DNA from 2 places in the Kitasatospora sp. HPM-01-4 genome. Region 2 is predicted to be linked to the other one. Evidence: predicted binding sites of a transcription regulator. Region 2 holds the regulator's gene; the other holds the start of a gene.
What was found. The regulator HrcA, encoded in region 2, represses chaperone genes, less so after heat shock. The targets are predictions, from matches to a motif close to TTNGCACTCNGNNNNNCNGAGTGCNAA.
Positions count from the first base shown of each region.

Region 1 (3,388 bases), 1.1 Mb from region 2:
CCCGAGGACGAACTCGACTCCGGCCGGCCACTGCTCCAGCCACCAGCGGCGGTGGACGACCGCCTTCTCGACCAGCGAGACCACCGCCGCCTCGGCGACGTCACGGGCGGTGAGGTCGGCGAGGACCAGGGCGCGGGCGGTGTGCAGGGCGGTTTCGATCTCAGAGCTGGCCATTGACCCATTGTCCCGCAGGTCACTTGGCGGCCGGGAACGCCGCGAGGGCGGCCTCCCCGCAGTGGGGAGACCGCCCTCGCAGACGATCAGAACTCGCCGATCCTCGAAGAGGATCAGAAGTCCATGTCACCGCCCGGCATGCCGCCGCCGGCCGGGGCAGCGGCCTTCTCCGGCTTGTCGGCGATGACGGCCTCGGTGGTGAGGAACAGAGCCGCGATGGAGGCGGCGTTCTGCAGCGCGGAGCGGGTGACCTTGGCCGGGTCGATGATGCCCTGGCCGATCAGGTCGACGTACTCGTTGGTGGCGGCGTTCAGGCCGTGGCCGTTGGGGAGGTTGCGAACCTTCTCCACCACGACGCCACCCTCGAGGCCGGCGTTGACCGCGATCTGCTTCAGCGGGGCCTCGACGGCGAGCTTGACGATGTTGGCACCGGTGGCCTCGTCGCCGTCCAGCTCCAGCTTCTCGAACGCGACCGAGGAGGCCTGCAGCAGGGCGACGCCACCACCGGCGACGATGCCCTCCTCGACGGCGGCCTTCGCGTTGCGAACGGCGTCCTCGATGCGGTGCTTGCGCTCCTTGAGCTCGACCTCGGTGGCCGCGCCGGCCTTGATGACGGCCACGCCGCCGGCCAGCTTGGCGAGGCGCTCCTGGAGCTTCTCGCGGTCGTAGTCCGAGTCGCTGTTCTCGATCTCGGCGCGGATCTGGTTCACCCGGCCGGCGACCTGGTCGCTCTCGCCGCCACCGTCGACGATGGTGGTCTCGTCCTTGGTGATGACCACCTTGCGGGCGGTGCCCAGCAGGTCCAGACCGGCGTTCTCCAGCTTGAGGCCGACCTCCTCGGAGATGACGGTGCCACCGGTGAGGATGGCGATGTCGCCGAGCATGGCCTTGCGGCGGTCACCGAAGCCCGGGGCCTTGACGGCGACGGACTTGAAGGTGCCACGGATCTTGTTCACGACCAGGGTCGACAGGGCCTCGCCCTCGACGTCCTCGGCGATGATGACCAGCGGCTTGCCGCTCTGCATGACCTTCTCCAGCAGCGGGAGCAGGTCCTTGACCGAGCCGATCTTGGAGTTGGCGATGAGGATGTACGGGTCCTCGAAGGTCGCCTCCATGCGCTCCAGGTCGGTGGCGAAGTAGGCGGAGATGTAGCCCTTGTCGAAGCGCATGCCCTCGGTGAGCTCAAGCTCCAGACCGAAGGTGTTGCTCTCCTCGACGGTGATGACGCCTTCCTTGCCGACCTTGTCCATGGCCTCGGCGATCAGCTCGCCGATCTGGGTGTCAGCGGCGGAGATGGAGGCGGTGGAGGCGATCTGCTCCTTGGTCTCCACGTCCTTGGCCTGGGCCAGCAGCTGGTCCGAGACGGCGGCGACGGCCTTCTCGATACCGCGCTTCAGGGCCATCGGGTTGGCGCCGGCGGCGACGTTGCGCAGACCCTCGCGAACCAGGGCCTGGGCCAGCACGGTGGCGGTGGTGGTGCCGTCACCCGCGACGTCGTCGGTCTTCTTGGCGACCTCCTTGACGAGCTCCGCGCCGATCTTCTCGTACGGGTCCTCGAGCTCGATCTCCTTGGCGATGGAGACACCGTCGTTGGTGATCGTGGGGGCGCCCCACTTCTTCTCAAGGACGACGTTGCGGCCCTTGGGGCCCAGCGTCACCTTGACTGCGTCGGCAAGCTGGTTCATGCCGCGCTCAAGGCCGCGGCGAGCTTCCTCGTCAAACGCGATGATCTTGGCCATCGGAAGTGGTCCTCCAGGACACGGTCGACTGCTCGGACCAGGAGTGCCCGCGACGGACGGCCCTCGGGAACGGGGGTCCTTTCCCCTACCGCTCCCCGGGACCTCACCGACCCGGTCCGTTTGTCACTCTCAAGCGGAGAGTGCTAACGCCAATGATTAGCACTCTGGGATACCGAGTGCAAGCCCAATGCGACAGTGTCGACCGGCAGTCGGCGATCACGGCGGCCGCGGCCGCCACGGGGCCGGACCCCCGAAGACGGCGGTGGGCCCGTACGACTGGTGTCGTACGGGCCCACCGCTCGAATCGACGTGAGCGCCAGCTCGTGACCGAGCCGAGGCCTCCGCAGGCCGGAAGGTCAGACCGCAGCGGCGCGGACCATGTCCGCCTGCGGGCCCTTCTGCCCCTGGGAGATCTCGAACTCGACCCGCTGGCCCTCTTCGAGGGTGCGGTAGCCGTCCATCTGGATCGCGCTGTAGTGGACGAACACGTCCGCACCACCGTCGACCGCGATGAAGCCGTAGCCCTTCTCCGCGTTGAACCACTTGACGGTGCCCTGAGCCATTCCGAACTCCCCTTGTGCTGTGCTGGCCCTTCACGGACCCGCAGGGTGCGGGCCCAGGCTGGTAGGCAGGCCCGGGGAACCCCCCCTGGGCGCAGCCGTGCACGCCGCAAACCTCCGCCGTTCCCCGGGAGTTGCCGGGCCGACGGGTGATTGCGTGCGACCGCCGCTGAATGTATCCGGACAGGTGCCCTCTGCAACAGGCCCAACTTCTGGGAATTCCATCCGGAAGCTTTCGGAAGCCGTGGGATAAAAGCGGCACACCGTGCCGATTCCTGCCGGGCATAATGGACGAACGGCCGCAAATCGCCGGTGAATTTCTGACGTCGTCCTGACATCCTCTGCGGCAGACTGCCCGAGGTCCGTCTCAGCGGCCGGAAGAGCCCTGCGTACCCGATCGGCTGTCGGAGCGTCAGTAGCCGGCCGGCCGCGGGCCGCGCGCTCCCGGAGTACCGCCGACGGGGAGTCCGCCGGCACGTGCGCACTTTACCTCCACTTCAGGTCGCACTTTTCCATCGACATGCCAAGAGCCGCCGACCGGCACGGAAATAGGCATTCCATGCCCGCCGACGGCTCCGGTGTGCTAGCCCCGGGGCGTCGGGGCCGGCTGTCGGGCGGTCAGCAGCCGCCTGCCACCGCGGGGATGACCGAGACGCTGGCGCCGTCCCCGATCTCGGTCGCCAGGCCCTCCGCGAAGCGCACGTCGTCGTCGTTGACGTAGACGTTGACGAAGCGGCGCAGCCGGCCCGTGTCGTCCAGGATGCGGGCGGCGATGCCGGGGTGGTTGGCGTCCAGGTCGGCGATGACGGCGGCCAGGGTCGCGCCCTCGGCGGTCACCTCGGCGGCACCGCCGGTGTAGGTGCGCAGGATGGTCGGGATGCGGACGGAAGCGCTCATGGTGCGAAGCTCCTAGGT
Region 1 is NZ_JBPQGP010000005.1:4,848,493-4,851,880, reverse strand. Features, by position in the region: gene ACSMTC_RS21125 (hypothetical protein) at 1-174, opposite strand, end outside; gene groL (chaperonin GroEL) at 288-1,913, opposite strand; gene ACSMTC_RS21115 (cold-shock protein) at 2,270-2,476, opposite strand; gene ACSMTC_RS21110 (MoaD/ThiS family protein) at 3,092-3,370, opposite strand.
Region 1: a site for HrcA is predicted at 2,070-2,096, ahead of groL (chaperonin GroEL). Genes of this name have one in related genera too.

Region 2 (3,388 bases):
CATCGACCGGTCGAAACCGGAGCCGGACCTCAGCGGCCGTTGAAGGCGTCCTTCAGCCGCGAGAACAGGCCCTGCTGCCCGGGCGCGAACTGCCCGGAGGGGCGCTCCTCGCCACGCAGCTGCGCCAGCCGGCGCAGCAGCTCCTCCTGCTCGGGGTCGAGCTTGGTGGGCGTCTGCACCTCGACATGCACTATCAGGTCGCCTCGCCCGCCGCCGCGCAGGTGCGTGACGCCGCGGCCGTGCAGCGGGATGGACTGCCCGGACTGGGTGCCGGGGCGGATGTCCACCTCCTCCAGGCCGTCCAGGGTCTGCAGCGGCACCTGGGTGCCCAGTGCGGCGGCCGTCATCGGGATGGTGACGGTGCAGTGCAGGTCGTCCCCGCGCCGCTGGAAGACGGCGTGGCTGGTCTCGGCGATCTCGACGTAGAGGTCTCCGGCGGGGCCGCCGCCGGGGCCGACCTCGCCCTCGCCGGCCAGCTGGATCCGGGTGCCGTTGTCCACACCGGCCGGGATCTTGACGGTGAGCGTGCGGCGGGCGCGGACCCGGCCGTCGCCGGCGCACTCGGGGCACGGGGTCGGCACGACGGTGCCGAAGCCCTGGCACTGCGGGCAGGGGCGGGAGGTCATGACCTGGCCCAGGAAGGACCGGGTGACCTGGGAGACCTCGCCCTTGCCGCGGCACATGTCACAGGTCTGCGCGGAGGTGCCGGGTGCGGCGCCCTCGCCGGAGCAGGTGGTGCAGGTGACCGCCGTGTCGACCTGGAGTTCCTTGGTGGTGCCGAAGGCGGCCTCCTCCAGGGTGATCTCCAGCCGGATCATCGCGTCCTGACCGCGCCGGGTGCGCGAACGCGGGCCGCGCTGGCCGGAGGCGGCGCCGAAGAAGGCGTCCATGATGTCGGAGAAGCCGAAGCCCGCCGCGCCGGCGCCGAAGCCGCCCGCGCCACCGCCGCCGTTGGGCGACAGCGGGTCCCCGCCGAGGTCGTAGACCTGCCTCTTCTGCGGGTCGGAGAGCACCTCATAGGCGGCGTTGATCTCCTTGAACCGCTCCTGCGTCTTCGGGTCCGGGTTGACGTCCGGGTGCAGTTCGCGTGCCAGGCGCCGGAACGCCTTCTTGATCTCGTCCTGCCCCGCATCCCGTCGGACGCCGAGTACCGCGTAGTAGTCCGTGGCCACCAAATGCTCCGCTTGTTCCGCCTGTAGAAGTGCTTGCGACTGGTCACCGCCGGTTCAACCAGCGGCCTGTTCTACGACTCGGCCAGGATCTGGCCCAAGTACCGCGCCACCGCTCGCACCGCCCCCATTGTGCCCGGATAGTCCATCCGGGTCGGACCGATCACCCCGAGTTTTGCCACACTCTGGTCGCCGGAACCGTAACCGACCGAGACGACCGAGGTGGAATTGAGCCCCTCGTACTCGTTCTCGTGGCCGATCCGGACCGTCATCCCGGCGTCCGCCGTCTCACCCAACAGGCGGAGCAGCACCACCTGTTCCTCCAGTGCCTCCAGCACCGGCTGGATGGTGAGCGGGAAGTCGTGCCCGAAGCGGGTCAGGTTGGCCGTACCGGCCAGCATGATCCGCTCCTCGTTCTGCTCGGCCAGCGTCTCGAACAGCGTGGCGAGCACCACACTGACCGTCGACCGATCCGACGGCTCGAAGGCCGCCGGAAGTTCCTCCAGCGCACCGGGCACGTCGGGCAGCGCGCAGCCGACCGCGCTCGTGTTGAGCCTGGACCGCAGGTCCGCCAGCACGCTCTCGCCGACCGTACCCGGGCAGTCCACCAGCCGCTGCTCGACCCGGCCGGTGTTGGTGATCAGCACCAGCATCACCTTCGCCGGGGCCAGCGCCACCAGCTCGATGTGCCGGACCGTGGACCGGGAGAGCGAGGGGTACTGGACCACCGCGACCTGTCTGGTCAGCTGCGCCAGCAGCCGGACCGTACGGGCCACCACGTCGTCCAGGTCGACCGCGCCCTCCAGGAAGTGCCGGATCGCCCGGCGCTCCGGCGCGCTCATCGGCTTGACCTCGGCCAGCTTGTCGACGAACAGGCGGTAGCCCTTGTCGGTCGGGATCCGCCCGGCGCTGGTGTGCGGCTGGTGGATGTAACCGTCCTCCTCCAGCGCCGACATGTCGTTGCGCACGGTGGCCGGGGAGACCCCCAGGTTGTGCCGTTCGACCAGGGCCTTGGAACCGACCGGCTCCTCGGTGCCCACGTAGTCCTGCACGATGGCGCGCAGCACCGCCAGCTTGCGCTCGTCCAGCGGACGGCGGGTGTCGAGTCGGCGCTCGTCAGCACGGCGTTCGCTGTACACGGCACGCACCTCCGTCTTCGTCCGTTGAACCGGTAGCCGCCCGGCTCCCTGGCACTCTGGAAGGCAGAGTGCCAGAACCGTACTTGCCAGTGTACGGCCCGGGTCCGACGGCAGGAACGGGCCGCCCCGGTGATCCTTACCGGATCCGGGGTACGAAGTCGGTGCCCCGGGCCCCCCGGAGTGGCAGCATCGAAGGCGAGCGATGGTAACGAAGGAGCAGAGATGTCGGCTTCATCCCAGCACTCCCGGTTCGCACCCGACCGTGGCCTGACCGGGCGGATGGTCACCACGATGTTCCTCATCGGACTGCTGTACGTCGGCTTCACGGGAGTACTGATCGTCCTGCTGCGCGGAGCGTGGCCGCTGATCGTCCTGATCTCCGGCGGACTCTTCGTGGCCCAGTTCTGGTTCAGCGACAAGATCACCGAACGGGCGATGGGCGCCCGGCCGGTGAGCCCCGAGCAGTATCCGCAGCTGCACGGCACCATCGACCGGCTCTGCGCCCTGGCCGACATGCCCAAACCCCGCGTCGCGGTGGCCGACAACGACATGCCCAACGCCTTCGCCACCGGCCGCAACCCGCAGAACGCGGTGGTCTGCGTCACCACCGGACTGCTGCGGCGCCTGGAGCCGGAGGAGCTGGAGGGTGTCCTCGCCCATGAGCTCTCGCACGTCGCGCACCGGGACGTCGCGGTGATGACCATCGCCGGATTCCTCGGTGTACTGGCCGGGGTGATGACCCGGATCGCCCTGTACGGCGGCTTCCTCGGCGGCGGCAACCGGAACAACAACGACAGCACCGCGGCCATCGCCATGCTGGTCATCCCGCTGGTCAGCATGCTGGTGTACGCGATCAGCTTCCTGCTCACCCGGCTGCTGTCGCGCTACCGCGAGCTGGCCGCCGACCGGGCCGCGGCCCAGCTCACCGGCCGCCCCAGCGCGCTGGCCTCGGCGCTCACCAAGGTGACCGGCCAGATCGCGGCCATTCCCAGCAAGGACCTGCGCCAGGCGCAGCCGTACAACGCCTTCTACTTCGCGCCCGCGCTGAACGCCCGGGAGGCCGCGAGCCAGCTGATGTCC
Region 2 is NZ_JBPQGP010000005.1:5,933,627-5,937,014, reverse strand. Features, by position in the region: gene dnaJ (molecular chaperone DnaJ) at 30-1,172, opposite strand; gene hrcA (heat-inducible transcriptional repressor HrcA) at 1,244-2,257, opposite strand; gene htpX (zinc metalloprotease HtpX) at 2,531-3,388, shown strand, end outside.